2 regions of the Streptomyces sp. NPDC006296 genome follow, and region 2 is predicted to be linked to the other one. Evidence: riboswitches for the same ligand, from Rfam matches in the RefSeq annotation. Region 2 holds a riboswitch; the other holds the start of a gene.
The links. A riboswitch is a leader RNA that binds a small molecule or an ion and turns the genes downstream of it on or off. The one in region 2 is predicted to bind S-adenosylmethionine.
Positions count from the first base shown of each region.

Region 1: it holds a riboswitch for S-adenosylmethionine, as region 2 does, so the genes downstream of both, ABZ172_RS25945 (aminotransferase class V-fold PLP-dependent enzyme) here and thrC (threonine synthase) in region 2, are expected to answer to the same signal.

Region 1 covers NZ_JBEXRT010000047.1:4,423-19,441, reverse strand. Annotated here, with positions in the region: gene ABZ172_RS25955 (rhomboid family intramembrane serine protease) at 1-139, shown strand, start outside; gene ABZ172_RS25950 (Lrp/AsnC ligand binding domain-containing protein) at 136-417, shown strand; gene ABZ172_RS25945 (aminotransferase class V-fold PLP-dependent enzyme) at 518-1,894, opposite strand; SAM riboswitch class IV at 2,080-2,197, opposite strand; gene trpD (anthranilate phosphoribosyltransferase) at 2,293-3,384, opposite strand; gene ABZ172_RS25935 (cytochrome bc complex cytochrome b subunit) at 3,507-5,132, opposite strand; gene ABZ172_RS25930 (Rieske 2Fe-2S domain-containing protein) at 5,129-6,181, opposite strand; gene ABZ172_RS25925 (c-type cytochrome) at 6,178-6,987, opposite strand; gene ABZ172_RS25920 (heme-copper oxidase subunit III) at 7,043-7,663, opposite strand; gene ABZ172_RS25915 (hypothetical protein) at 7,851-8,252, shown strand; gene ABZ172_RS25910 (Ig-like domain-containing protein) at 8,315-9,571, opposite strand; gene ABZ172_RS25905 (cytochrome c oxidase subunit 4) at 9,694-10,092, opposite strand; gene ctaD (cytochrome c oxidase subunit I) at 10,089-11,825, opposite strand; gene coxB (cytochrome c oxidase subunit II) at 11,822-12,790, opposite strand; gene ABZ172_RS25890 (aminotransferase class V-fold PLP-dependent enzyme) at 13,073-14,455, shown strand; gene ABZ172_RS25885 (carbohydrate kinase family protein) at 14,475-15,019, opposite strand, start outside.
Region 2 covers NZ_JBEXRT010000016.1:126,056-141,074, forward strand. Annotated here, with positions in the region: gene ABZ172_RS14100 (extracellular solute-binding protein) at 1-1,046, shown strand, start outside; gene ABZ172_RS14105 (DUF3263 domain-containing protein) at 1,104-1,445, shown strand; gene otsB (trehalose-phosphatase) at 1,636-2,490, shown strand; gene ABZ172_RS14115 (trehalose-6-phosphate synthase) at 2,575-3,951, opposite strand; gene ABZ172_RS14120 (glucosyl-3-phosphoglycerate synthase) at 4,021-4,971, opposite strand; SAM riboswitch class I at 5,125-5,252, shown strand; gene thrC (threonine synthase) at 5,271-6,569, shown strand; gene ABZ172_RS14130 (MoaD/ThiS family protein) at 6,598-6,873, shown strand; gene ABZ172_RS14135 (cold-shock protein) at 7,320-7,526, shown strand; gene groL (chaperonin GroEL) at 7,880-9,502, shown strand; gene ABZ172_RS14145 (DinB family protein) at 9,691-10,200, shown strand; gene ABZ172_RS14150 (hypothetical protein) at 10,231-11,145, opposite strand; gene ABZ172_RS14155 (helix-turn-helix domain-containing protein) at 11,655-12,293, opposite strand; gene ABZ172_RS14160 (NAD(P)-dependent alcohol dehydrogenase) at 12,353-13,306, shown strand; gene ABZ172_RS14165 (DUF397 domain-containing protein) at 13,336-13,659, opposite strand; gene ABZ172_RS14170 (helix-turn-helix transcriptional regulator) at 13,640-14,482, opposite strand; gene ABZ172_RS14175 (hypothetical protein) at 14,598-14,840, shown strand; gene ABZ172_RS14180 (hypothetical protein) at 14,830-15,019, shown strand, end outside.

The DNA.
Region 1 (15,019 bases), on a different contig from region 2:
CGCCGGGAGCGGCCCGGGCGTGGCGTACCTCGCGCACGTGGCGGGTTTCGCGGCCGGGTTCCTCTACGCCTGGGTGCGGTTCCGTGGGACTAGAGTGAAGTCTCCAGCCACGGCCACCGAGGGAGAAAGCCAGCCGTGATCACCGCGATCGTGCTCATCAAGACCAGTGTGGACCGGATCCCCGAGATCGCCGAGGCCATCGCCGCGCTGGACAGCGTCAGCGAGGTCTTCTCGGTCACCGGTACGTACGACCTGATCGCCATGGTCCGGGTGGCCCGCCACGACGACCTCGCCGATGTCATCCCCGGCCGGATCAGCAAGATCCAGGGCGTCGAGGGCACCGACACCCACGTGGCCTTCCGCACGTACTCCCAGCACGACCTGGAGGCGGCCTTCGCCATCGGCCTCGACGGCTGAGGCGGTCCGGCGCCGCGGCCGCGACGGCGAACGGCTCCGGCCGGGGAGGGGGCGCGACGCCTTCCCTCCCCGGCCGGAGCCGTTCGCGCACGGTGCCAGGTCAGACCTGGGCGGCGCCCCGGTCGGGCACGCAGCGGCCCTCCTCGGTGCGGTAGGTCCAGCGGGCGCCCTCGGCCACCAGCTCACGGACGGCGCCCAGGAACCGGTCGATGTGCTCGTCCGGGGTGCCGGCGCCGAAGCTCACCCGGATGGCGTTGAGGGACCGCTCCCCCGGCGCGGCCTCCGGGGCCCCGCACTCGCCCGGCTCCTGCGGCTCGCTGCCGAGCAGGGTGCGCACCAGCGGGTGGGCGCAGAACAGCCCGTCGCGCACCCCGATGCCGTACTCGGCGGAGAGCGCCGCGGCGAAGTGCGAGCTGTTCCAGCCCTCGACGACGAAGGAGAGGACGCCGACCCGCGGGGCGTCGTCCCCGAAGAGCGAGAGCACCGTGACCTGGGGGACGTCGGCGAGACCCGCGCGGACACGGGTCACCAGCTGCTGCTCCCGCGCGACCAGCCGGTCGAAGCCGGCCTCGGTCAGGGCCTTGCAGGCGGCGGCGATGGAGTAGACGCCGATGACGTTGGGCGATCCGGCCTCGTGGCGGGCCGCGGTGGTGTGCCACTCGACGTCCACGCCGCCGTCGGCACGCCGGGCGACCGTGCGGGAGGCGCCGCCGCCCGCGAGGTACGGCTCCGCGTCCACCAGCCAGTCGGCCCGGCCCGCCAGCACGCCCGAGCCGAAGGGCGCGTAGAGCTTGTGCCCGGAGAAGGCGGCCCAGTCGACGTCGAGCGCGGCGATGTCCACCGGGTGGTGGGGGGCCAGCTGCGCCGCGTCGAGCACGATCCGCGCCCCGTGGGCGTGGGCCACCGCGGCCAGTTCACGCACCGGCCACAGCTCACCGGTGACGTTGGACGCGCCGGTCACGCAGACCAGGGCGGGGCCGTGGGGGTCACGGGCGGCGAGGGCCCGCTCCAGCGTGGCGACGGCCTCGTCCGGGGTGCGGGGCGCGTCGAGGCAGGTCACCCGGGCGTCCCGCCAGGGCAGCAGCGACGCGTGGTGCTCGGTCTCGAACACGAACACCTGGCAGCCGGCGGGCAGGGCGGCCGCCAGCAGGTTGAGGGAGTCGGTCGTCGAGCGGGTGAAGACCACCTGGTCGTCCGCACGGCAGCCGAGGAACTCGGCGACGGTCGTGCGGCTGCTCTCGAACAGATCGGTGGAGAGCTGCGAGAGGTAGCCGGCGCCCCGGTGGACGCTGCCGTAGTAGGGGGCGTACGCGGCCACGTCGTCCCACACCCGCTGCAGGGCCGGGGAGCTCGCGGCGTAGTCGAGGGCGGCGTAGGTGACGTCCCCGCCGGTGACGAGCGGGACGGTGACGTCCGCGCCCAGGACCGGCAGCGGGGCACAGACGGTCGGGTCGGCGGCGACGGTGGAGACAGACATGGCGAACTCCCGTGAGAGGCAGGCGAGATCCGCGCACCGGCGGTCGCGGGGACGCGCGGCACGGGGACCGTGAAGTGAAGAGGGGGGTGTGCGGAGGAGGGCCCGAAGCCCTATCGCATTCGCTTGCTCACAAGAGGCTCCCTGGGACCAAGGACCCCAAGGGGTGGCATTCGAGGATGCCGAGGGGCCCGCGCTTGCCGCAGACCTCGCTGCCTGCGGCCTGGTCTTCACCCGGGGCACCCCGCCACGGACGGAGGGTTGCCGGACAGCGGGCCGGGGCCGTGGTCGCTGTCACTCATGACCTGCGCAGCATCTTGCCACATCGCCCGGGACGCGCAAGGCGCGGTCCGCGATGCGGACCGCGCCCCTGCCGGCCGGCGGGTGGAGCCGCGCCGCGCTCAGGTGGTGCTGGCCGCCACCCAGCGCTCCAGGACCCGCTTGGCGGCCCCCGAGTCGATCGAAGCGGCGGCCCGCTCGATGCCGCCCGCGAGCTGCTCGGCCAGCGTGCCCGCGCCCGGGTCCAGCGCGACCAGCGCGGCGGCGGAGTTCAGCAGGACGGCGTCGCGCACCGGGCCGGTCTCCCCGTCGAGCAGCCGGCGCGCCACGTCCGCGTTGTACGAGGCGTCCGCTCCGCGCAGCGCCTCGACGGGGACCAGGTCGAGACCGACGTCACGCGGGTCGAACGCCTCCTCGCGGACGCCGCCGTCGCGGACGATCCAGACCCGGGAGGTGGCCGTGGTGGTCAGCTCGTCGAGGCCGTCGTCCCCCCGGAAGACGAGCGCCGAGTTGCCCCGGTCGGCCAGCACGCCGGCCACGATGGGCGCCATTCTCGGATCGGCCACACCGATGGCCTGGGACCGCACCCGGGCCGGGTTGGTGAGCGGGCCCAGGATGTTGAAGGTGGTCTGCGTGCCGAGCTCCTTGCGGGCCCTGGCCGCGTACCGCAGGGCGGGGTGGAACTTCACCGCGAAACAGAAGGTGATGCCCGCCTCCTCGGCGACGTCGACGACGCGCCGCGGCGACAGGTCGAGATTGACGCCGAGCTTCTCCAGCACGTCGGAGGCGCCGCTGGCCGAGGACGACGCGCGGTTGCCGTGCTTGACGACCTTCGCGCCCGTACCGGCGACGACGATCGCCGACATCGTGGAGATGTTGACCGTCTTGGCCATGTCGCCGCCGGTCCCCACGATGTCGACCGTGCGGCCGGGGACCTCGATGGTGTGGGCGTGCGCGTACATGGCGCGGACGAGGCCGGTGACCTCGTCGACGGTCTCGCCCTTGGCCCGCAGCGCGATCGCGAAGCCGGCGATCTGCACGTCCGTGGCCTCGCCGCTCATGATGCGGTCCATGGCCCAGGCCGTGTCGTCCGCACCGAGGTCCTCACCGCGCAGCAGGGGCGTCAGCACGCCGGGCCAGGTGGGCGTGTCCCCGGACGGAGTCCGGGGGAGGCCCGCCACGCTGCCGCCGCCGTCCGGGGTCACCACGTTCATGGTCCGCTCCTGGGTCCACAGCCGATAGGAATACGCCTCCCACCTTATCCAGCCCCGGGGACAGCGAAGAGCCCCGTCCATCGGATGGACGGGGCTCCCGCTGTGGCGTTCAGCTGAGGTGATCAGTGGTGGCCGTGGCCGCTGGTGATCTCCTTGTACTCCTCGGCGGTGGGCTTGGCGATCTGGTTGTTCTCGCCGAAGTAGCTCCGGCTGAGCCTGACCCGCAGCTTCTGCAGCGCCGACGGCTTGCGCTCGACACCGTTCTCGTCGACCGTCGGGCCGATCTCGGCCGGCTTGTACTGCTCGTGCGCCGTGAGCGTGTGCAGCTGCCCCGGGCTGAGCGGCTCGTGGATCTCGACGAACTCACCGTGCGGCAGGCGCTTGATGGTGCCGGACTCGCGCCCGTGCAGCACCTTCTCCTTGTCGCGGCGCTGGAGGCCGAGGCAGATCCGCCGGGTGACGACGAACGCCAGGACCGGGCCGGCGAAGAACGCGATGCGCACGAACCAGCTGATCGCGTTGAGCGACATGTGGAAGTGCGTCGCCCAGATGTCGTTGCCGCCGCCGATCAGCATGACGAAGTAGATCGTCACCCAGGCGACACCGAGACCCGTACGGGTCGGGGCGTTGCGCGGACGGTCCAGGATGTGGTGCTCGCGCTTGTCGCCGGTGATCCAGGACTCGATGAACGGGTAGAGCGCGAGTGCCGCCAGGACCACACCGAAGAGGACCAGCGGGATCAGTACGCCGAGGACCAGCGTGTGGCCCCAGAGGTTGATCTCCCAGCCCGGCATGACCCGGACGAACCCTTCGGCGAAGCCCATGTACCAGTCCGGCTGGGCGCCCGTGGACACCTGGTCGGGACGGTAGGGGCCGAGCGCCCAGATCGGGTTGATCGTGGCGATCGCCGCGATGATCGCGATGAAGCCGAAGACCAGGAAGAAGAAGCCGCCGGCCTTGGCCATGTACACCGGGAGCAGCGGCATGCCGACGACGTTCTTGTTCGTCTTGCCCGGTCCGGCGAACTGCGTGTGCTTGTGGAAGAAGACCAGGATGAGGTGGCCGACCACGAGCCCGAGCATGATGCCCGGCAGCAGCAGGATGTGGATCGAGTAGAACCTCGCGATGATGTCCGTGCCGGGGAACTCCCCGCCGAACAGGAACATCGAGATGTACGTACCGACGATCGGCATCGACAGGATGGCGCCCTGGGTGAAGCGCACACCCGTGCCGGAGAGCAGGTCGTCCGGGAGCGAGTAGCCGGTGAACCCGGTGAACATGCCGAGGACGAACAGCAGGAAGCCGAACAGCCAGTTGATCTCACGCGGCTTGCGGTACGCGCCGGTGAAGAACACCCGGAACATGTGCACGAACATGCCGGCGAGGAAGATCACCGCTGCCCAGTGGTGGATCTGCCGGACCAGCAGACCGCCGCGGACGTCGAAGCTGATGTCCAGCGTCGAGGCGTAGGCCTCGGACATCCGGATGCCCTGCATCGGCTCGTAGGAGCCGTGGTACACGACCTCGTTCATGCTCGGGTGGAAGAACAGCGTCAGGTACACACCCGTGAGGATGATGATGATGAAGCTGTAGAGGCAGATCTCGCCGAGCATGAAGGACCAGTGGTCCGGGAAGATCTTGCGCATGTTGGCCTTGGCCAGGCCGTAGATGCCGAGCCGGCCGTCCGCCCAGTCGGCCACCCGCTCACCGGCGGGCGCCTTGCGCTGTGTTTCCGTCGCAGTACTCATCCGCGCTCCCAGAAGGCAGGACCGACGGGCTCTTCGAAGTCACCGAGCGCCTCGAGGTTGCCCTCGCTGTTCACGCCGATCCGCAGCTGCGGGAGGGCGTGACCGGCCGGACCGAAGATGACGCGGGCGCCGTCGGAGAGGTCGAAGGTGGACTGGTGGCACGGGCAGAGCACGTGATGCGTCTGCTGCTCGTACAGGCTGATCGGGCAGCCGACGTGGGTGCAGATCTTGGAGAAGGCCACGATTCCCTCGTGGGCCCACTCGCGCTCGCGCTTGTCCTTGATGTTGTCCGGCTCGATGCGGATGATCATCAGGGCGGCCTTGGCGATCTGCGACTGGAAGTCGTGCGCGTCCTCCTCCAGGCCCTCGGGCATGGCGAAGGTCAGCGAACCGACGACGACGTCCTCGGGACGCAGCGGCTCCATGGTGTTCATGTTGACGAGCTGCTTGCCCTTGGCCCACAGCGTCTTGCGCAGCTTCTTCTCCGGCAGCGGACCGAGGTCGCGCAGCAGCACCACGCCGGAGAGCGGCACCAGGGCCAGCGCACCGAACATGGTGTTGCGGATCAGCTTGCGGCGTCCGAGCGCGGACTCCCGGGCGCCGTCCGCGAAGTCGGCCAGGACCTTGGCCTTGACCTCGGGGGTCGCCTCGATCGCGTGCCGGTCGTCGGCGACCTCCACGTCGGACATCAGGGTGCGCGCCCAGTGGACGGCGCCCGCGCCGATGAGGAAGAGCGCCAGGCCCAGGGTCAGGCCCAGGGAGAAGTTGAGCGCGCTCACATGGCCGAACGGCCAGATGTAGACGATCTTGTCGACCGGGAAGATGACGTACGCGGCGATGAAGCCGACGGTCGCCAGCATGGACAGCGTGAACATGAGGGCGACGGCCCGCTCGGAGCGGTCCGCGGCCCGTTCGTCGATGTCCTGGATGCGCGGCTTGTGGGCCGGCAGCCCCGGGTCGGCGAAGGGGTCGCCCGCACCGTCGACCGCGCCGTGCGCGGTGCCCTGCTCTACCGGCAGGTTCTCTTCTGGAATCTGTTGGCTACTCATGACTTCTTGGCCTTAGCGGTGTGGGCCGCGACCCATACGGCGATGGCGATCAGGCCGCCCAGGCCGAAGATCCAGCCGAAGAGACCTTCGCTGACGGGGCCGAGGCCACCGAGCGAGAGTCCGCCGGGGGTCGCCGACTCATCACCGTTGACGGTCTTGATGTACGCGATGATGTCTTTCTTCTCCTGCTCCGGCATGGTGCTGTCCGGGAAGGAGGGCATGCTCTGCGGGCCGGTCTGCATGGCCTCGTAGATGTGCTTCGGGCTCACGCCTTCGAGGCTGGGCGCGTACTTGCCCTTGGTGAGGGCGCCGCCCTCACCGGTGAAGTTGTGGCACTGCGCGCAGTTCGTGCGGAACAGGTCACCGCCCTTGGCCACGTCGGCGCCCGAGGGGTCGACCTGGCTCGTGGTGGGCGTGATCGGGCCGGCTCCCAGCGACGCGACGTACGCCGCGAGCTGGTCGATCTCGGCCTGGTTGTAGATGACCTTCTTCTTCGGGACCTGGGCGCCCGGCTGCTGGGCCGGCATGCGTCCGGTACCGACCTGGAAGTCGACGGCGGCGGAGCCGACGCCCACGAGGGACGGCCCGTCGGTGGTGCCCTGACCGCCGGATCCGTGGCAGCTGGCACAGCCCACGGAGTAGAGCTTCTTGCCCTCGTCGATGGCGAGGGACTGGGCGGTTTCGTCGGCCTGCGCCTTACCCGCAGGCGCGAACGCGGCGTACAGCCCCCCGGTAGCCGCCAGCGCGAGGAGTAGTACGACGACCGCCGCCAGCGGATGGCGTCGTCGTGCGGAGAGCTTTTTCACGGATTACCCCGGTGTCAGGATCTTCTGCGTCGATGGTGAGTGGGTGCGAGCCCGGTTACTTGATCATGTAGATCGTGGCGAACAGGCCGATCCAGACGACGTCGACGAAGTGCCAGTAGTACGACACGACGATGGCGGCGGTGGCCTGTTCGTGGGTGAATCTCGAGGCCGCGTACGTCCTGCCCAGGACGAGCAGGAAGGCGATGAGACCGCCTGTCACGTGCAGACCGTGGAAGCCGGTGGTCAGGTAGAACACCGAACCGTACGGGTCGGAGGACAGGGAGAGACCCGCCTCCTTGACCAGCTCGGTGTACTCGAGGACCTGGCCGCCGATGAAGATCGCACCCATCACGAACGTGATGATGAACCAGGTGCGGAGCTTCTTCACATCGCCCCGCTCCGCGGCGAAGACGCCGAGCTGGCAGGTGAGAGAGGAAAGCACCAGGATCGTGGTGTTCGTCGCCGAGAACGGGAAGTTCAGATGGTGGGCCATCTCCTTCCAGTGATCGGGTCCCATCACCGATCGCAGGGTGAAGTACATCGCGAAGAGGGCCGCGAAGAACATCAGCTCGGAACTCAACCAGATGATGGTTCCGACGCTGGTGAGGTTCGGCCGATTGACCGACGGGTGCGCGTGCCCGGTTTCTACTGTCGTTGCTGTCGCCACGACCGACATTATGTCGGTCGCTTATCCCGCCCTCACTCCCGGGGGTGCCGTTCGGTGTGTCAGCGGTGTGTGTGCTCACCGAACGGCCCATCGAATCGATGTCATTACCGGTGCTGACAGACAGTCCGCCGGAGTACGATCCGCCCATCGGTTCATGCCCGGAGAGCCCCGAAGACACAGACGTCACGGAGGAACAATGCAGCCGACCGCCACGGTCCTGGTCTACAGCGACGACGCCAACATCCGCGAGCAGGTGCGGCTGGCAGCCGGGCGCAGGCCGGCGGCGGACGTCCCACCGGTGGAGTTCCTGGAGTGCGCCACCCTGCCCGCCGTGCTCGCCGCACTGGACCGCGGCGGCGTCGACGTCTGCGTGCTGGACGGCGAGACGGCCCCCGCGGGCGGCATGGGGGTCTGCCGGCAGATCAAGGACGAGATCTTCGACTGCCCGCCGGTGCTGCTGCTGATCGGACGCCCGCAGGACGCCTGGCTGGCCACCTGGAGCCGTGCGGACGCCGCCGTGACGCATCCGGTGGACCCGGTCGACTTCGCCGACGCCCTGGCCTCCCTGCTGCGGCACAGGCTGTCCGTGGAGGCCTGATCCGGAGGGGCCCCCGGCCCCTCCGCGGCGGTGCTCGGGGGCGCGGCGCACTCCCGGGCGGATCAGACCTGGGGGCGCAGCCGCGCCGTCTCGACGTCGGTGCCCGTGTCCGGGGTGCCGCCGCCGTGCAGGGCACTGCCCTTCTGCCAGGCGTCCCACTCCAGGTTCCAGTCGCCGAAGCCGTTGTCGAAGGGGGTCATCGTCTCGCCGTCGCTCCCGACGACCTTGACGATGTCACCCTCACGGACGGTGTCGAAGAACCATTCGGCGTCGGCGGTGCTCATCCCGGTGCAGCCGTGGCTGACGTTGGCGCTGCCCTGCGAACCCGTCGACCAGGGCGCGGCGTGGACGTACTCGCCGCTCCAGGTGACCCGGGTCGCCCAGTAGACCGGCAGGTCGTAGGACTCCGAGGAGCCGGCGGCGATGCCGATGCTCTCCCCGCGCATACGTACGAACTGTTCCTTGGCCAGCACCACCTTGACCCCGTTGCGCGTGTCGAACCCGGGCTTGCCCGTGGTGACCGGCAGGGTGTTGATCACCTCGCCGTTGCGCAGGACGGTCATGTGGTGCTCCGAGGCGTCCGTGATCGCTTCTATGCGGTCCCCCGTGGTCAGCTTCAGGGGCTTCGTGGCGGCGCCGTAGAGGGCGTTCGTCACCTTGATGCCCTTGAGGTTGCTGCGGACGTCGATCGTGGCGTCGGCGGGCCAGTACTCCTTGGGGCGGTAGTGCAGGGTCTTGTCGTCGACCCAGTACCAGGAGCCCGTGACGGCGGGCGTGGAGCGGACCTGCAGCCCGCGTTCCACGGTGGCCCTGGCGGCCCGGTCGGGGACCGGAGCGCTGAGTTCCGCCGTGAGCGGCTGCCCGACGCCGTAGGTGCCCGCCTGCGGGCCGAACGAGACCTTGAGGAACTTCTTGGCCGCCGCCGTGCCGAAGGCGTACGTGCGGCTGCCGGGGGCGCCGTCCTCGTTCTCGGTGGAGACCTTGACGGAGTAGCGGGTGCCGGCGGCGAGCGAGGTGGTGGAGTGCCACCGCTTCCCGTCGGCGTCGAGCTCGCCGGCCAGGTGCCGTCCTTCGGCGTCGACGGCCGTGACGTCGGTGATCTTCGCGTCGTCGTCCTTGACGGTGACTTCGATGGGCTTGTCGGGATCGGCCTTCTCGTCCTCGGCGGGGCCGTTGAAGGAGATCAGGTCGGCGGCGTCGTGGGGCCGCATCGACAGCGGATCGCTGTCGGACCCTCCACAGGCGGTCGCACCTGCAACCAGGGTCACGACCAGCAGAGTGCAGCTCACTACGGTGCGGATGCGCGGCGTGTGGTTCATGAACTCACGCTAAGAAGATTCATCCGATCCAGCGCGTTCAGTGACTGCAAACGGGGGCCCGGCCCGCTCATCACTGAGCGGTCCGGGCCCCCGTCGGGTGCGACGCGTCCTGCGGGCGTGTCCTACTGGGTGCGGTTCTCGCCCCGGTAGTACTCGAAGACCCAGCCGAAGAGGCCGATCAGGAGCAGCGGGGCCGAGAAGTAGGCCAGCCACCAGCCGAAGACGACGGACATGAAGAGGAACGCGCCGCCGATCGCCAGCGAGAGCGGCTGCCAGCTGTGCGGCGAGAAGAAGCCCACCTCACCGGCCTCGTCCGCGACGTCGGCCTCCTTGTCGTCCTGGGCCATCGCGTCGACCCGGTTGGCGGTGAACGCCAGGTAGAAGCCGATCATGATGGACAGCCCGAAGGCCAGGACCAGCGCGGTGGTGCCGACCGGCTCCTTGGACCAGACGCCGTACGTGGCCGCCATGATCAGCAGGAAGACGCTCAGCCAGATGAAGAGCTTGCCCTGGATCTTCACTTGCCGTCCTCCTTGCCGCCGACGAGGACCTTCTCACCCTCGGACAGGTGATCCAGCTGCTCGAGCGCCGTGATCTCCGGGTGGTGCAGGTCGAACGCGGGCGATTCGGAACGGATCCGCGGCAGGCTGAGGAAGTTGTGCCGCGGCGGCGGGCAGGACGTCGCCCACTCGAGCGAACGGCCGTAGCCCCACGGGTCGTCGACCTCGATCTTCTTGCCGTACTTGGCGGTCTTCCAGACGTTGTACATGAACGGAAGCATCGACAGTCCGAGCACGAACGAGGAGATCGTCGAGATCGTGTTCAGGGCGGTGAAGCCGTCGGCGGCGAGGTAGTCCGCGTACCGCCGCGGCATGCCCTCGGCGCCCAGCCAGTGCTGCACCAGGAAGGTGCCGTGGAAGCCGATGAACAGCGTCCAGAAGGTCATCTTGCCGAGCCGCTCGTCCAGCATCTTGCCGGTGAACTTCGGCCACCAGAAGTGGAATCCGGCGAACATCGCGAAGACCACGGTGCCGAAGACGACGTAGTGGAAGTGCGCGACGACGAAGTACGAGTCGGAGATGTGGAAGTCCAGCGGCGGCGAGGCCAGGATGACGCCGGTCAGACCACCGAAGGCGAAGGTGATGAGGAAGCCGACCGACCAGAGCATCGGTGTCTCGAAGGACAGGGAGCCCTTCCACATCGTGCCGATCCAGTTGAAGAACTTCACCCCGGTGGGCACCGCGATGAGGAACGTCATGAAGGAGAAGAACGGCAGCAGCACCCCGCCGGTGACGTACATGTGGTGCGCCCACACCGTCACCGAGAGGCCGGCGATGGCGATCGTCGCGCTGATCAGACCGATGTAGCCGAACATCGGCTTGCGGCTGAACACCGGGATGATCTCGGAGATGATGCCGAAGAACGGTAGCGCGATGATGTACACCTCTGGATGGCCGAAGAACCAGAAGAGGTGTTGCCACAGCAGGGCGCCGCCGTTGGCCGCGTCGAAGATGTGTGCGCCGAACTTACGGTCGACCTCCAGCGCGAAGAGCGCGGCGGCGAGGACCGGGAAGGCCAGCAGGACCAGGACACCGGTCAGCAGGACGTTCCAGGTGAAGATCGGCATGCGGAACATCGTCATGCCGGGGGCGCGCATGCAGATGATCGTGGTGATGAAGTTGACCGAGCCGAGGATCGTGCCGAAGCCGGAGAAGGCCAGACCCATGATCCACATGTCGGCGCCGACACCCGGCGAGCGGACCGCGTCCGACAGCGGGGAGTAGGCGAACCAGCCGAAGTCGGCCGCACCCTGCGGGGTCAGGAAGCCCGCGACGGCGATCAGCGAGCCGAAGAGGTACAGCCAGTACGCGAACATGTTCAGCCGCGGGAACGCCACGTCGGGCGCACCGATCTGGAGCGGCATGATCCAGTTCGCGAACCCGGCGAACAGCGGCGTCGCGAACATCAGCAGCATGATCGTGCCGTGCATCGTGAACGCCTGGTTGAACTGCTCGTTCGACATGATCTGCGTGCCCGGACGGGCCAGCTCGGCACGCATGAAGAGCGCGAGCAGGCCACCGATGCAGAAGAAGGCGAAGGAGGTGACCAGGTACATCGTGCCGATCGTCTTGTGGTCCGTGGTGGTCAGCCACTTGACGACGACACTCCCCGGCTGCTTGCGCCGCACCGGCAGCTCGTCCTCGAACGAGTCGTCTGCTGCCGCGGCACCCTGGGATTCGTTGAGGATGCTCACAGTTTGTTCGTCTCCGCATTCCTGGCCGGGTCCGTCTGCTCGATGCCTGCCGGCACGTAGCCCGTCTGACCCTTCTCCGCCAGCTCCTTGAGGTGCTGCTGGTAACGCTCGGGAGAGACGATCTTGACGTTGAAGAGCATCCGGGAGTGGTCGACGCCGCAGAGCTCGGCGCACTTACCCATGTAGGTGCCCTCCTTCTTCGGCGTGACCTCGAAGGAGTTGGTGTGGCCCGGAATGACGTCCTGCTTCATGAGGAACGGCACCACCCAGAAGGAGTGGATGACGTCACGCGAAGTCAGCACGAAGCGGACCTTCTCGCCCTTCGGCAGCCACAGGGTCGGACCCGGGTTGCCGTTCTGCGGGTTGCGCGTACCGGGGATGCCCACGTCGTAGACGCCGCCGGCGCCCTCGGGGAAGTCCTTGCGGTACTTGTCGGGGATGGCGTCGAGCTCCTTGGGGACCTCATTGCCGGCGGAGGGCTGGCCCTCCACCTTCTCGATGTAGTTGAAGCCCCAGCTCCACTGGTAGCCGACCACGTTGATGGTGTGGGCCGGCTTCGGGGTGAGCTCGAGGAGCTTCGATTCATCGCGCGCGGTGAAGTAGAAGAACACCGAGACGATGATCAGGGGGACCACTGTGTACAGCGCCTCGATGGGCATGTTGTACCTGGTCTGCTGGGGTACCTCCACCTTGGTCCTGCTTCGCCGGTGGAAGACGACGCTCCAGAGGATCAGCCCCCAGACAAGGACGCCCGTGGCGAGCGCTGCCGCCCACGAGCCCTGCCAGAGGGAGAGGATCCGAGGGGCCTCTTCCGTTACCGGGGTGGGCATACCGAGGCGGGGGAAATCCTCCCAGTTGTATGAACAACCGGAGGCCGTCGCCAGGACCAGGCCCGCAGTCAGCACCTGCGGCAGCTTCCGCCGCATCGGGCGCCGCGACGAGCGGTCGGAGCCGTTGGGACTCACGTAGCGCCTTCCCGAGAGTCTCGCCCGCTCGGTCGGCGCGCCCGTCTCGCTCGGTCGGTCGCCGGCCCAGACGCGGGCAGGGGTTTGGATGTTTATGCGGACCAAACCCTACTGGACGCCATTTGGGGCCGCGCGGGGAGGGTGCCCAACGCGCCGCACGACACCCCGAAGGGATGGAACGCGGCGCTCCGGCCGTCATCTGACGCCCCCTCCCCCGCCGCCCCGCCCGCCGCGACGGCGGCCGGTCCCCTGGTCACGCCCGGTGCGGGCTAGCGTGACGGGGTGCCCTACTTCGACGCGGCCTCCTCCGCCCCCCTGCACCCCGTCGCCCGCCAGGCGCTGCTTGCCTCCCTGGACGAGGGCTGGGCCGACCCCGCCCGGCTGTACCGCGAGGGGAGGCGGGCGGCGCTGCTGCTGGACGCCGCCCGGGAGGCCGCCGCCGAGGCCGTCGGCTGCCGTCCGGACGAGCTCGTCTTCACCTCGTCCGGGACCCGGGCGGTGCACGCGGCGATCGCCGGGACGCTTTCCGGGCGTCGGCGTGTCGGACGCCATCTGGTGTTCTCCGCCGTCGAGCACTCCTCGGTGCTGCACGCGGCCGCGGCGCTGGAGGCGGCGGGCGGATCGTCCACCGAGGTCCCGGTGGACCGGACCGGCGCGGTGGACCCCGCGGTCTTCGGGCAGGCCCTTCGCGCGGACACCGCGCTGGCCTGCCTGCAGTCCGCCAACCACGAGGTCGGGACCGAGCAGCCGGTGGCCGCGGCCGCCGAGCGCTGCGCGGACGCGGGTGTGCCACTGCTGGTGGACGCCGCGCAGTCACTGGGCTGGGGTCCGGTCCCGGGACGCTGGTCGCTGCTGACCGCGAGCGCGCACAAGTGGGGAGGGCCGGCCGGGGTCGGGCTGCTGGCCGTGCGCAAGGGCGTCCGCTTCGCCCCCCAGGGCCCCTCCGACGAACGGGAGTCGGGCCGGGCGCCGGGCTTCCAGAACATCCCGGCGATCGTGGCGGCGGCGGCCTCGCTGCGCGCGGTGCGCGCGGAGGCCGCGGCGGAGGACGCACGGCTGCGCGCGCTGGTGGACCGGATCAGGACGGCGGTGGGGAGCCGGGTGCCGGACGTGGAGGTGGTCGGCGATCCGGTGCGGCGGCTGCCGCACCTGGTCACCTTCTCCTGTCTCTATGTCGACGGAGAGACCCTGCTGCACGGACTGGACCGGGCGGGATTCTCCGTTTCGTCCGGATCGTCCTGCACGAGCAGCACCCTGACGCCGAGCCATGTCCTCACGGCGATGGGGGTGCTCAGCGAGGGGAACGTCCGGGTGTCGCTCCCCGCCGGGACGACGGAGGAGGAGGTCGACGGCTTCCTGGACGTGCTGCCGGGCGTGGTGGCCGGGGTGCGGGAGCGGCTCGGCGCGCCCGCACCGGCGGCCCCCTCCCCCGCACCGGTTCCCTCGCTCGTGGTCGACGCGCTGGGCAGGCGCTGCCCGGTCCCGGTCATCGAACTCGCAAAGGTGATCGGAGGGGTACCCGTGGGCGGCACGGTGACGGTGCTCTCGGACGACGAGGCCGCCCGCCTGGACATCCCGGCCTGGTGCGCGATGCGCGCACAGGAGTACGTGGGCGAGGAGCCGGCCGACCGCGGCACGGCCTATGTGGTCCGCCGCCTCCTCTGACCCACGGGCACCGCGGCCGTCAGGAGAGGTGCTGACGGACCTCGGCGGCCGCCTCGTCGCCGTACGCCTTGGTGAAGCGGTCCATGAAGTGGGTGCGGCGCAGGGTGTACTCCTGGGTGCCCACCGTCTCGATGACCAGGGTCGCGAGCATGCAGCCGACCTGGGCGGCGCGCTCCAGGCCCACACCCCAGGCGAGGCCGGAGAGGAAACCGGCCCGGAAGGCGTCGCCGACGCCGGTCGGGTCGGCCTTCTGCTCCTCCTCGGCGCAGCCGACCTCGACGGGGTCCTGGCCGGCCCGGTCGATCCGGACGCCGCGGGCGCCGAGGGTGGTGACGCGGTGGCCGACCCGGGACAGGATCTCCTCGTCGCTCCAGCCGGTCTTGGACTCGATGAGCCCCTTCTCGTACTCGTTGGAGAAGAGGTACGTCGCGCCGTCGAGGAGGATCCGGATCTCCTCGCCGTCCATCCGGGCGATCTGCTGCGAGAAGTCCGCGGCGAACGGGATGCCCCGCGAGCGGCACTCCTCGGTGTGGCGGAGCATCGCCTCCGGGTCGTCGGCCCCGA
Region 2 (15,019 bases):
TCTACTCCTGGAAGGACGTCGACCGCAAGGTCGCCGAGATGGTGAAGGCCGGCGAGGCCCCCGACATCGCCCAGATCGGCGCGTACGCCGACTACGCGAAGGCGGGCAAGCTCTACCCCGCCGACGAGATGATCGCCATCCGCACCTCGTCCAACTTCCTGCCCTCGCTCACCGACGCGGGCGAGGTCGACGGCAGCCTGTACGGGCTGCCGTTCGTGGCCAGCACCCGGCTCCTCTTCTACAACAAGGGCCTCTTCGCCAAGGCCGGCCTCGGAGCCCCGCAGACCTGGGACGACATCAGGAACGACGCCGCCGCGCTCGACAGGCGCGGTGTGACCTACCCCTTCGCACTGCCCCTCGGCCAGGAGGAGTCCCAGGCCGAGACCCTGATGTGGATGCTCAGCGGGGGCGGCGGCTACACCGACGAGGTCGGCAACTACGCGATCGACTCCGAGGCCAACGTGGCGACGTTCCGCTGGCTCAAGAACGACCTCGTCGGCAAGGGGCTCACCGGCCCCGTCGCGCCCGGGAAGCTCGACCGGGCGACCGCCTTCGACGCCTTCACCGAGGGCGAGGTGGGCATGCTCAACGGGCACCCCACCCTGATGCAGGAGGCCGAGAAGAAGGGCGTCGACGTCGGCATGGTCCCCCTCCCGGGCCCCGACGGTCCGGCCACCGGCTCGATGGGCGTCGCCGACTGGATGATGGGCTTCAAGCAGAACGGCCACCGGGTGGAGACGGGCAAGTTCCTCGACTTCGCCTACCAGGACGACAACGTGCTGGCCTTCGCCGACCAGTACGACCTGCTGCCCGTGACCAGCACGGCCTCCACCGCGATGGAGGCCGACGGCAAGCAGGCACAGCTGCACGCGTTCCTGTCGGCGCTGCCGAACTCGCAGCTGTACCCCTTCGGCAAGACCTCGTGGGCCCAGGTCAGCGAGATGATCAAGGAGAGGATCGGTTCCGCGGTCGAGCCCGGAGGCAACCCGGAGAGCGTCCTCGGCACCATCGCGACCGAGGCCCGGCAGGCCGAGAGTGTGCGGTAGGGCGGTCCGGCCCCGCCCGGACCGCGGTCCCCGGGTGCCCTGGGTAGGTTGGTCGACATGACCGCCGCCGACCCCGATGACCCCGCCGGCCCCGATGGCCCTGCCGATCCCGATGACCCCGCCGGCCCCGATGGCCCTGCCGACCCTGATGGCCCCGCCGGCCTCGATGGCGCTGCCCCGCTCCCCGCTCAGCAGCGCGCCGTGCTGGCCCTGGAGCGGCGCTCCTGGCCGGGTCCCGGCGCGAAGGAGCGGGCGATCCGGGAGGAGCTGGGGATCTCACCGGTCCGCTACTACCAGCTGCTCAACGCGCTCCTCGACGACCGGCGTGCGCTGGAGGAGGACCCGGTCACCGTGAACCGCCTCCGGCGGGTCCGCGAGGCACGGCGCGGACGCCGCTGAGCCGCCGCCCGCGCCGGAGAGAGACGGCGCGCGCACGTCGTCGGCCCGGCCCGCCCGCGATCCGCGCGCCCGGCCGCGGTCAGGCCCGCGATCCGCAGGCCCCGCGTTCCGCGGACCCGGCCCGTCCCGGGTCGCGCCCGCGGGGAGGGGAGCCGGGCGGTGCGGCGGCCCGCCCGCTACGCTCACCCGCATGGGCAACCCGGCACACCCCCTCCCGATCCCGTCCACCCAGGCCGGCCGCGAAGGCCTCGCCGCACTCCTCGCCCGGCCCTCCCGCGCGGTCGTCGCGCTGGACTTCGACGGGACGCTGGCCGACATCGTCCCGGACCCGGAGCGGTCCCGCGCCCACCCCGACGTCGTCCCCGCGCTGTCCGTGCTCGCGCCCCGGGTCGCCGCCGTCGCCGTGATCACCGGCCGTCCGGCCGACACCGCGGTGCGGTACGGCGGCTTCGCCGGTGCGGCCGGCCTGGACCACCTCGTCGTGCTCGGCCACTACGGAGCCGAACGCTGGGACGCCGCCACCGCCGCCGTCCACGCCCCCGCGCCGGACCCCGGGGTGGAGGCCGTCCGGGCGGAGCTCCCCGCCGTGCTCGCCCGGGCGGGCGCCGACGACGGCACCTGGATCGAGGAGAAGGGCCGCGCGGTCGCCGTGCACACCCGCCGGGCGGCCGACCCGCAGGGGGCCTTCGAGTCGCTGCGCGGTCCGCTGGGCGAGCTGGCCGCCCGGCACGGCCTGATCGTCGAACCGGGCCGCCTGGTCCTGGAGCTGCGGCCGGCCGGGACGGACAAGGGCGTGGCGCTGGAGGGATACGTCGAGGAGGTCGGCGCCGAGACCGTGCTGTACGCCGGCGACGACCTCGGCGACCTCGCCGCCTACGCCGCCGTGGAGAAGCTCCGTACCCGGGGGATCAACGGCCTGCTGGTATGCAGCGGTTCCGAGGTCCCCGAACTCGCGGAGCGCGCGGACCTGTTGCTGCCGGGACCGGCAGCGGTGGCGGAGCTCCTCGGGACGCTCGGGGGACAGCTGGCCGACGCCGGGCGGTGAGCCCGGCGGACCGGGCGGCCGGGCCCACCGGCCGCCGCGGCCGGGGGTCCGGGCGCTCCCGCCGGTGACGACCGGGCGGAGCCCCTACTCCCGCAGCGCGTCCAGCTGGTCCAGGAACCACTGCTGCGGCGGCAGCGCGGTCGCCGCGGCGGCCAGGCGCTTCGAGCGGGCGCCCCGCTCGCCGGGCTCCATGGTGAGCGCCTCGTGCAGCGCGTCCGCCGTGGCCGAGACGTCGTAGGGATTGACCACCAGGGCGTCCGCGCCGAGCTCCTCGTAGGCCCCCGCCTCGCGGGACAGGACCAGGGCGCAGCCCTCGTCGGAGACGACCGGCACCTCCTTGGCGACCAGGTTCATGCCGTCGCGGATCGGGTTGACCAGCGCCACGTCCGCCAGCCGGTACGCCGCCAGGGAGCGGGCGAAGTCGTCGTCGACGTGGAGCAGGACGGGGGTCCAGTCCCCGGTGCCGTACTCCGCGTTGACGGCGTCGGCGACCCGCTGGACCTCGGCCGTGTAGTCGCGGTAGACCGCGAGGTCCTGCCGGGAGGGGTAGGCGAAGGCGATGTGGACCACCCGCCCGCGCCACTCGGGGCGTTCCTCCAGCAGGGCGCGGTAGGCGTGCAGCCCCCGGACGATGTTCTTGGACAGCTCCGTGCGGTCCACCCGCACGATGGTCCGCCGGCCGGCGCCGACCTGGTCCCGGAGGAGCTCCATGCGCGCGTCCACGTCCGCCTCGCGCGAGCGGCGGCGCAGGAAGTCCGCGTCGGCGCCCAGTCCGTGCACCCCGATCCGGGTGCGGCCGGTGCCGCCGAGGATCTCCGTGCAGCAGCCGATGAAGGCGTCCGCCCAGCGGCGGGTCAGGAACGCGGCGCGGTCGGCGCCCAGGATGCCGTTGAGCAGCTGCTCGCCGATGTCGTCGGGCAGCAGCCGGAAGTAGTCGACGGGCGCCCAGGGGGTGTGCGAGAAGTGCCCGATCCGCAGGTCGGGGCGGAGCTCGCGCAGTATGCCGGGGACCAGGGCGAGGTGGTAGTCCTGCACCAGGACCGCGGCGCCCTCGCCCGCCTCCTCGGCCAGGGCCTGGGCGAACGCGCGGTTGTACGTCTCGTAGGAGGCCCACTGGCGGCGGAACTCCGCGTCGAAGACCGGCTCGACCGGGGTCTGGTAGATCATGTGGTGGACGAACCAGAGCACGGAGTTCGCGATGCCGTTGTAGGCGTCGGCGTGGACCCCGGCGTCGATGTCGAGCATCCGGACGCCCGGCTCGGACACCCCGCGCCGGACGGCCTCGCGGTCGCCGTCGCTGAGGGCGGCGCACACCCACAGCTTGTCGTCGACGGCGCTCAGGCCGGAGACGAGCCCGCCACCGCCGCGTCTGGAGTCGAGTGTGCCGTCGTCCCGTCGTGTGTAGGAGACCGGGCCGCGATTGGACGCGACGAGGACCTGGGCAGCGTGCGCGGAGACCATGTACCCGAACCTAGCCCGTCCGGTATCCCTCCAAACGTGGAGCGGGCGGGAACCCGGACGCGTGTTCGGTCACGCCGCGTCACGCTCGGCGTACTCGGCCACCTCCCGCATCGGCGGCCGTTCCTCGGTGTCCACGGCGTGGGTGCGCGGGACGAAGCCGCCGGGGCCGCGCTCGAACTGGGTGATCTCGGGCCGCACCAGGGCCCCGCGGGAGAGCCGCAGCTGGGCCGTGCGGTAGATCGCGGCGGCCATCCGGCCGAGGGCCTGGCCGTCCTGGTGGCGGTGCCTGCGCACACCGACGTCCACCTGCGCGAGCGCGTCCAGGCCGACGGTGTGCAGCGCGTCGACGAGCAGGCCCAGCTCCACGCCGTACCCGACGGGGAAGGGGAGCTGCTCCAGCAGCGAGCGCCGCACCGCGTACTCGCCGCCGAGCGGCTGGACGAAGCCGGCCAGCAGCGGCCAGTGCAGGTTGAGCAGCGGGCGGGCCACCAGCTCCGTCACCCGGCCGCCCTGTCCCGCGGTGTCGCCCAGCGGCCGGTCGTACATGGCCTTCACGAAGTGGACCTGGGGATCGGTCAGCAGCGGGCCGACGATGCCGGACACGAACTCCGCGGAGAAGTCCCTCAGGTCCGCGTCGACGAAGCAGACGATCTCCCCGGTGGTCACCAGCAGGGACCGCCACAGCACCTCGCCCTTGCCGGGGAGCGCGGGTATCCGGGGGAGCACGGAGTCCCGGTGCACGACCCGGGCGCCGGCCCGTCGCGCGAGGTCGGCCGTGGCGTCGGTGGAACCGGAGTCGATCACCACCAGTTCGTCGACGAGCTGTGTCTTCTCCATCAGCTCGCGCCGGATCTCCGCCACGATCGCCCCGACCGTCGCCTCCTCGTTCAGCGCGGGCAGGACGACGCTCACGCGCGAGCGGTGCGGATCCTTCGCCCGGGCGGCCGTGAGACGGTCGAGCGGGCGGTCGGCAGCAGACCAGGAACGCCTGGTCAGCCAGCGTTCCACCTCTTCCAGCACGGTCGGTACTCCCTGTATGTGATCCATCTCGCGGGTCGGACGACTATCTCAACCGTCCGGTGCTTCGGTTACAGTCTTGAACAACGCGGATGACCCTCGCATGTCGGGGTCGGTCCGCCCATAAACGCCCGGATCGATGGTCCGGTGCCACAGCGCTCATCCAGAGGGACTGAGGGAACGGCCCGTTGAAGTCCCGGCAACCCTCCTGCCGGCCGTGAGGCCACGGTGGGGAAGGTGCCAATTCCGTCTTGCGGCGAAATACGTCGCGAGGAAGATGAGGAGAAAGGGCCTCCGCCATCATGGCCGTCCAGACCGTCGCAGAGAACACCGATTCCCCCGCAGTGGATCTCGGTCCCGCCGCGGCGCTTTCCTGCCGCGAATGCGGTGAGCGTTTCGCCCTCGGCCCCCTCTTCGCCTGTGCGTCCTGTTTCGGGCCGCTCGAAGTGGCGTACGACCTGCCGAGCGGCTCCCCCGAAGAGCTGAAGAAGCGCATCGCCGAGGGCCCGGCCAACATCTGGCGCTACGCGCCGCTGCTGCCCGTCCCCTCCGACGTCGCGGACAAGCCCAACATCAACCCCGGTTTCACCAAGCTGGTCAAGGCCGACAACCTCGCCCGCGAGCTGGGGGTGACCGGCGGCCTGTACGTCAAGGACGACTCCGGCAACCCGACGCACTCCTTCAAGGACCGTGTCGTCGCCATCGCCGTCGAGGCCGCCCGCGCCTTCGGGTTCACCACCCTGTCCTGCTCCTCCACCGGCAACCTCGCCGGTGCGGTGGGCGCCGCCGCCGCCCGGGCCGGCTTCCGCTCGTGCGTGTTCATCCCGCACGACCTGGAACAGGGCAAGGTCGTCATGGCCGCGGTGTACGGCGGCGAGCTCGTCGGCATCGACGGCAACTACGACGACGTCAACCGCTTCTGCTCGGAGCTCATCGGCGACCCGCTGGGCGAGGGCTGGGGCTTCGTCAACGTCAACCTGCGGCCGTACTACGGCGAGGGTTCCAAGACCCTGGCGTACGAGATCTGCGAGCAGCTCGGCTGGCGGCTGCCCGACCAGCTCGTCATCCCCATCGCGTCCGGCTCGCAGCTCACGAAGATCGACAAGGGCCTCCAGGAGCTGATCAAGCTCGGTCTCGTCGAGGACAAGCCGTACAAGATCTTCGGTGCGCAGGCCGAGGGCTGCTCCCCGGTCTCCACCGCCTTCAAGGCCGGCCACGACGTGGTCCGCCCGCAGAAGCCGGACACCATCGCCAAGTCCCTGGCGATCGGCAACCCGGCCGACGGCCCGTACGTGCTGGACATCGCGCGGCGCACCGGCGGGGCCGTGGAGGACGTGAACGACGAGCAGGTCGTCGACGCGATCAAGCTGCTGGCCCGCACCGAGGGCATCTTCGCGGAGACCGCCGGCGGGGTGACGGTCGGGGTGACGCGGAAGCTGATCGAGGCCGGTCTGCTCGACCCGTCCCTGACGACCGTCGTCCTGAACACCGGTGACGGCCTGAAGACGCTCGACGCGGTCGCCCCCACGACCGGCCTGTCGGCGACGATCCGGCCCAGCCTGGACGCGTTCCGCGAAGCCGGCCTCGCCGCCGCCAACTGACCACCCGAGACCGAAGGAAGGCACCCACATGAGCGTCAAGGTCCGTATCCCCACCATCCTCCGCACCTACACGGGCGGTCAGGCCGAGGTCCCGGCCGAGGGCGCGATCCTCTCCGAGGTCATCGCCTCGCTGGAGGCGAACCACCCGGGCATCGGCGCCCGCGTCCTGGACGACCAGGGCAAGCTGCGCCGCTTCGTCAACGTGTACGTCAACGACGACGACGTGCGCTTCGAGGGCGGCCTGGACGCGGCCACCCCGGACGGCGCGGGCGTCTCGATCATCCCGGCCGTCGCCGGCGGCTGACGGCCCCGGACGGTGTGCGGCCGCTCGGCCGCCGACCGCACCGCGTACACACGATGACCCCCTCCGTGAGAGAAACGGAGGGGGTCATTCTGCATGGTTGAGCACGGTACAGTTGGGGAAGTCCCCGCAGCCGTCCGCGCCGTCCTCCTCCGGGAGCGCCCCCTGCCGCGACAAGAAGCAGCCAAAGTGCGTGCACTCCTTGAGGCATAAGTCGCCTTTGCCCGGCCCGACTTGCCCTGGAATCCCGTGAATTCCCCCCAAGCGTGCGGTGGCCCGTGCCCAGAATTCTCGTCCGATTGACCTGTTGCAGAGGGCAGTTGGGCAGATACATTCAGCCGCGGTCGACGCGTTCCGGCGTATGCCACCCTCTCCTGTCGGAGGGTGAGTTCTGACCCGGGCCCGCGAAGTGCGGGCTCGTGCAAGGGCCAGTAATAGGGGAGTTGGGCATGGCTCAGGGCACCGTCAAGTGGTTCAACGCGGAGAAGGGGTACGGCTTCATCGCGGTCGACGGTGGTGCGGATGTTTTCGTCCACTACAGCGCGATCCAGATGGACGGGTACCGCACCCTCGAAGAGGGTCAGCGAGTTGAATTCGAGATCTCGCAGGGCCAGAAGGGGCCGCAGGCGGACATGGTCAAGCTCGCCGTCGGCTGAGTTCGGCGCGGTCGGCCAACGACACCACTCACACACGCGAGGCCCGTACCTCCCACCGGGGGACGGGCCTCACGTGCGTCTGCACCCCGGGGGTGCGCGGCCCCGGCGGGCCCCGTTCCGGGGCGCGCGCTCCCGTCCGCCACCCCCCGGCCTTGTTCGAAGGCGCTTGCACTCGAAGGGGTCGAGTGCTAATCATTGGCTTAGCACTCTCCAGGTGAGAGTGACAGAACTTGGACCGGGCCGGTGAGGCCCGCAGGCTCGGTGGGGCAAGGAACCACCCAGCACGCTGGCCGTCCGTCGCGGGCGCCTCCCGGTCCGGAGAAATCCACCCCTGTCCGGGAGGACCACTTCACATGGCCAAGATCATCGCGTTCGACGAGGAGGCACGGCGCGGTCTCGAGCGCGGGATGAACCAGCTCGCCGACGCCGTCAAGGTCACCCTCGGCCCCAAGGGCCGTAACGTCGTCCTCGAGAAGAAGTGGGGCGCGCCCACGATCACCAACGATGGTGTTTCCATCGCCAAGGAGATCGAGCTCGAGGACCCGTACGAGAAGATCGGTGCGGAGCTGGTCAAGGAGGTCGCCAAGAAGACGGACGACGTCGCCGGCGACGGTACGACCACCGCCACCGTTCTCGCCCAGGCGCTCGTCCGCGAGGGTCTGCGCAACGTCGCCGCGGGTGCCAACCCGATGGCTCTGAAGCGTGGCATCGAGAAGGCCGTCGAGGCCGTCTCCGCCGCTCTGCTGGAGCAGGCGAAGGACGTGGAGACCAAGGAGCAGATCGCTTCGACGGCCTCCATCTCCGCCGCCGACACCGAGATCGGCGCCAAGATCGCCGAGGCGATGGACAAGGTCGGCAAGGAAGGCGTCATCACCGTCGAGGAGTCCCAGACCTTCGGTCTGGAGCTGGAGCTCACCGAGGGTATGCGCTTCGACAAGGGCTACATCTCGGCGTACTTCGCCACCGACATGGAGCGCATGGAGTCGTCCTTCGACGACCCGTACATCCTCATCGTCAACTCCAAGATCAGCAACGTGAAGGACCTCCTTCCGCTGCTGGAGAAGGTCATGCAGTCGGGCAAGCCCCTGCTGATCATCGCGGAGGACGTCGAGGGCGAGGCGCTGTCGACGCTGGTCGTCAACAAGATCCGTGGCACCTTCAAGTCCGTCGCCGTCAAGGCTCCGGGCTTCGGTGACCGCCGCAAGGCCATGCTCGGCGACATCGCCATCCTCACCGGTGGCACCGTGATCTCCGAGGAGGTCGGTCTCAAGCTGGAGAACGCCGGCCTGGACCTGCTCGGCACCGCGCGCAAGGTCGTCATCACCAAGGACGAGACCACGATCGTCGACGGCGGCGGTGACAGCGACCAGGTTCAGGGCCGCGTCAAGCAGATCCGTGCCGAGATCGAGAACTCCGACTCGGACTACGACCGCGAGAAGCTCCAGGAGCGCCTCGCGAAGCTGGCCGGCGGCGTGGCCGTCATCAAGGCCGGCGCCGCCACCGAGGTGGAGCTCAAGGAGCGCAAGCACCGCATCGAGGACGCGGTGCGCAACGCCAAGGCCGCCGTCGAGGAGGGCATCGTCGCCGGTGGTGGCGTGGCTCTGCTCCAGGCCTCGGCCGTCTTCGAGAAGCTCGACCTGACGGGCGACGAGGCCACCGGTGCCAACGCCGTCAAGCTCGCGCTGGAGGCCCCGCTCAAGCAGATCGCCGTCAACGGTGGTCTCGAGGGCGGCGTCATCGTCGAGAAGGTGCGCAACCTGCCGATCGGTCACGGCCTCAACGCCGCGACCGGCGAGTACGTCGACATGATCGCCGAGGGCATCATCGACCCGGCGAAGGTCACGCGCTCCGCCCTGCAGAACGCCTCGTCCATCGCGGCGCTCTTCCTCACCACCGAGGCCGTCATCGCCGACAAGCCGGAGAAGGCCTCCGCGGCCGCTCCGGGCGGCATGCCGGGCGGTGACATGGACTTCTGATCCTCGGATCGGTCGTTCCAGGCAGGACCCCGCAGTACCCGCAGTATCCGTGCGACGTCGGCCCCCGGGAGGAATCCCGGGGGCCGACGTCGTGCTGTCCCCGCCCGCGCCGGCCGGCCTCCCCGGCGGGGCCCGAAGGCGGGTGCCGGATACTGACCGCCCGTCCACACCGAGAAGGAGCACCACCGATGACCGACGATCCCCGCACGGGTCCGCCCGTGGCAGGCGGCGAACGGGAGACGCTGCGGGCGTTCCTCGACTACCACCGGGCCACCCTCGCCATGAAGTGCGAGGGGCTGGACGACGAGCAGCTGCGGCAGCGGTCGATGCCTCCCTCGACGCTCTCCCTCCTCGGCCTGGTGCGCCACATGGCCGAGGTCGAACGCGCCTGGTTCCGGCGGGTGTTCGAGGACCACGAGGCGCCGATGGTCTGGTCGGACCGGATCGACTTCCAGGCGGCGTACGACGCGAGCGCCTCCACGCGGGCGGAGGCGTTCGGCGCCTGGGAGGCCGAGGTGGAGCACGCGCGGCGGATCGAGCGGCAGGCGGACTCGCTGGATCTGACCGGACTCCAGCCGCGCTGGGGGCACGAGGTCTCGCTGCGCATGGTGATGGTGCACGTGCTGCTGGAGTACGGCCGCCACAACGGCCACGCCGACCTGCTCCGGGAGGGCGTCGACGGGACGGTGGGCGCCTGAGCGCACCCGGCGGCGGACGGCCCGGGGGCGTCAGCGCGGGCCGGAGCCGCCCTCCCGTGTGATGCCCCGCGCCCGGTCGGTGCGTTCGGAGCGGGGGACGAGGCCCGCCCGGACGGTCGCCATCCGGTCCCGCACACCGTCGGTGGGAACCGTGCCGGGCGGACGGGCGGCGATGCCCGTGTCCTCGCCCCGGCACCTCCCGCAGAGCCCTCCGCGCAGCGCCTCGGCGCTTCCCGGCGCACGGCAGTCGGCGCACTCCAGGGTCCGCAGCACGACGGCCGGCGGCCGGGGTGCGAAGCGCTCCGGAGGCAGTTTGTCCACGAGCCTGCGGCGTACGAGGGACGCGGCGTGGTGCACGGTGGCGGGCAGCCCGTGGGTCAGGGCGCGCAGGGTCTCGTCCTCGGTGGCGCCCCGCTCGAACCAGGCGTCCACCAGCGGTTGCAGACGCAGGCAGTCCGCCGCCGACAGACTCAGCGACGGCGCGGTGCGACCGAGGGCGGCCAGCAGGACGAAGGCCCGGGACCGCGTCGGCCGCCGTGTCTCCGGGGGCGCGTCACCCCGGGCGAAGGCCGCCCACCAGGCGTCGTCCCGCGCGGTGCGCGAGAAGAACGTCCGGGTCACCCAGAGCATGACCTCGTCGGTGGCGACGCACTCGCTGCCCCGGCGCAGATGTCCGGCGGCCTGAAGCCGGTTGAGCGCGGTGCGCAGCGCGCACTGGCCGTACGGCAGCCACTTGGCCAGTGTCTTGACGGAGATGTCGGAGCCGTCCGGCAGCCGGTCGATGTAGGAGGCGACGGCGGCTTCGCGGGGCGGCAGACGGGAGAAGTCGCGGGCGCTCCGCGGGAGCTGGTCCGGGGCGGAACGCTTTCCGTAACCGGGGTTCGCCCTGGGGTGTGTGGGCTCGTACGGGGCGCGGGGGGCGGCACTAAACTGCTCGACAGCCATCAGATCGCCTTTCTGTTTCACGATCGAGTGGTCAGACCCCTGTCAGGTGTTCGCGCACCGGCGGGGGTCGCCTGCTGTCGGGCACGCTAGAGCGTGGCGACGCCCTGTCGCAACTCGGTCACAAACAGTCAAGTTCGCTGGTGGGGAGGGTGGGTGGGCGGGAAGAGGCCCTCCACCCGATCCTCTGAAGAGCGCTCGGAGTCCAGGGCTTGAGCCTCGGGTGCCGCACACGAGGTCCCGGTCTCCCCGCGCCCTCGTGAGGGGCCGCCGGCTCGGCGCCTGTCAGCCCGCTGCCCGCGGCGACCACGGTGCCGCTGCCCGGCCGGGCCGGCCGGCGCCGGCGCCGGCGCGTCCGCCTCTGGTGGGGGCCGTTGCCGGCGTCCGGTGCGTGTTCATGGTGTCCGCCTTCCGCTGCTGCTTCCTGATGACGGCCACGTGACGCACGCGCGCCCCCGATCTGTGACACGGGTCCGATGTGACCCGCGCCACAGCGTGCGGAGGTGCGGACCCTACGCGGGGATCCGGTCGAGTCCGAGCGGTGCGGGAGGCGGCAGCGGGGCTGCCGTCTCGGCGCGGAAGGACTGGAGGAGGTAGGCGACCAGCCGCCGGGTCGCGGCGGGCGCGTCGGCACCCGCTCCCGCGCCGGCACCGCAGTTGGCGAGCATCAGCAGCGTGATGTCGCGTACGTCGAAGTCCTGGCGCAGGCGTCCGCAGTCCTTGGCCCGCCGGACCAGCAGGGCGAGGCCCTCCTCGGCGCGGCGGCGCCCCTCCGCGTACCCGGCGTGGTCGGGGAACTGCGACAGGAACGCCTCGGTGAAGCCCCGCTCGGTCGCCTGCATCATGCAGACCTGCTCGACGACCGAGCAGAAACCGTGCCAGGGGTCGGGGTCGTTCAGCCCCTCGTCGAGGAGTGCGACGCAGTGGGCGAGCTGTTCGGAGAAGGCCTCGGACACCAGGGCGGCACGCGTCGGGAACCGCCGGTAGAGCGTCGCGACCCCGACCTTCGCACGCCGGGCGATCGCTGCCATGGGCACGTCGATCCCCTGGAGGGCGTACGCCTCGCGGGCCGCGGCGAGGATGCGCTCGCGGTTCTCCCGGGCGTCGGAACGCAGTGACTCGGGGGCTTTCCGATAGGTCTGATCAGGCATGTTTCTCACTTCGGTCCACATGGAGGGTGCCGTCCACTTACCCGTTTAGCGTGGGACGTATGGACGATATGCGAGCGGCGCTCCACGACAGCTACGGCCCTCCCGAAGTGCTCTACGAAGGCCGGGTCCCCGTCCCGGAACTCCAACAGGGCGAGGTGTTGGTCCGTGTCCACGCGCTCAGCGTCAACGGCGGCGAGCTGTACGGCCGGGCCGGACGCGTCCGCCTGGTGACGGGCAGCCGCTTCCCGCTGCGCACGGGGATGGACTTCGCCGGCGAGGTCGCCCGCGTCGACGGCGCCGTGAAGGGGCTGCGTGAGGGCGACCGGGTGTGGGGACTGCTGGGGCGCACCTTCGGAAGCGCCGCCGAGTACGTCGCGGTCCGGCCCCGACGACTCTCCTACGCCCCGGCGAACCTCTCGCTCGTCGAAGCCGCGTCACTGCCCGCCGGGACGACCGCCCTCACCGCTCTGGAGACCAAGGCCCGGCTGAAGGCGGGCGAGCGCCTGCTCGTGCGCGGCGCCGCCGGCGGGATCGGCAGCGTCGCCGTCCAGCTCGGCAAGGCGCTGGGGGCGCGGGTGACCGGCCTCGCCGGAGGGAAGAACCTCGACTTCGTACGGGAACTCGGGGCGGACGAGGCCTTCGACTACCGGACCACCGGGCCGGAGGACCTGGGCCCCTTCGACGTGGTCCTGGACACCGTCGGCACCGAACACCGCTCCTTCCGCAGGCTCCTGGCCCCCGGCGGACGCATGGTCTCGATCGCCTTCGACATCGACCACCCGGCCGCGAGCCTCGCCTACCTGCTCGCCTCCACCGCCCACGGCCCGCGCCGCGTCCGCTTCTTCAGTGGCAACCCGAGGCACGACCTCCTCGCCCGGCTCGCCGCATACGCGGAGAGCGGCGCGATCCGCCCGGTCGTGGACACCGTCCACCCGCTCTCCGGGATCGCCGCCGCCCATCGGGCGTTGGAGGCGGGAGGCGTGCGGGGGAAGCACGTGATCCAGGTGGTGTGACGTCCTTCCCCGCGCGCCCCGGTGATCGCCTACAGCCGGTCGAGACCGGCCACGAAGACACCCCACGCACCGGTCCCGAAGGCCAGCACGGGGCCGTCGGTCACCTTGGAGTCACGGACCGGCACGATGTCGGGCAGCCCGTCGGCGACTTCGAGGCAGTCACCGCCGTCCCCGCCGCTGTGCGAGGACTTGCGCCAGGTGGCGACTTCGAGGCAGTTGCCACCGTCCCCGCCGCTGTGTGAGGACTTGTGCCAGGTGGCTATTTCGAGGCAGTTGCCACCGCTTCCGTCGCTGTACGAGGACTTGTGCCACGTTGCCGTGGCCAGGATGTGGTCAGAACTGTTGATCTTCATAGGCGTAATCCTCCGCCACCGATTCGATCAAGGCCAGGGATGCATCAGGTGACAATGCGCTGGCCACCAGCAAATCGTAGGTCAGTTCGTATGACAGTACTTGTGCTGGATCGTCAAGAAGTTGTCCGGAACCAAGCCCGTCCAGGTAGGCCAGAGGTGGCGCGTCAGGGAACGTCATGAGTTTGAGTGGTCCGCCCATCGCCGAATGCCCACCCGCGCAGAAGGGCAACACCTGCACGATGACGCGCCTTTGTCGCATCAATCGCATGAGGTGGGTGAGCGCCTCGCGCATGACTTCGGGGCCGCCGACTCTTCGTCGCAGCACCGCCTCATCCAGGACTGTCCAAATCGTGGGGATTGTTGGATGCGTCAGGAGGCCGGCGCGCTCGAGCCTGGCCTCGACCAGTTCGTTCACCTTTTCCTCGGGTGTTGTAGGCCGGTAGCCCAGGAAGATGGCGCGCGCGTACGACTCTGACTGCAAGAGCCCAGGGATGAGGAGCGGCGAAAATTCCTTGATCGTCTCCGCCATGGCCTCCGCCTCGGCCGCCTCCGCGAAGTGGTCCGGGTACTTCGACTTCTTGAGGGCGGTGCAGTTCCGTACGAAGAACCCGTCCGCGCCCAGTACCTCGTCGAGTCTCCGGGCCTGGTCCTCCTGCATCCGGCGCGTGCCGGCCTCCAGCTGTCCGATGAACGAGCCGCTGACGAACAGGGGTGTTCCCAGGTCTTCCTGGGACATGCTCGCCGCCTCTCTCCGGTGGCGGAGCTCGGCGCCCAGCAGGGCGCGCGGAGAGGAGGCGGGGTCGAGCTTCTTCGGTCCGGGCAAGGCGACTCCCCGTGGCACACGTGCGGATGTTGGAACTGCACCTCTTCCACGGTAGCGAGGAATTGGCCACGCTGAGTAGGCATGGCAACTACTCAGCGTGGAAATGGGGAAGATCATGACGACGGCTACGGAACGGCGCCAAGAGGCAGCGGGCAGAGTTCGGGCGGCAGAGGACGCGGTGGCACGGCTGCGGGCAGGGCTCGCGGGGGTCGGGGTGAAGCTGCCTTCGCTGCGGATCGACCCGTTGTCGTTCGCGGGCAGCCGGCCGGTACCGCTGGTCGACCTGGGCCGGTGCTCGGTCGAGACGGCGCTGCGGCTGAGCGCGGAGCTGGAAGCGGCGGCGGCTCATGACCGTTGAGGGACTGGAGCCGTGCACCCCGGAGCCCGGGACCTTCGCGGTGGACGGCCGGGACGGCAGGGTGGGCCGGGTGATGGGCCGTGTCGGGCCGTACGTCCAGCTGCGTCCGCCGGGTGGCGGCGCGGAGTGGGACTGCCCGCCGGACGTGGTCCGGCCCGCGCCGCCGGGGCTGGTGCTCC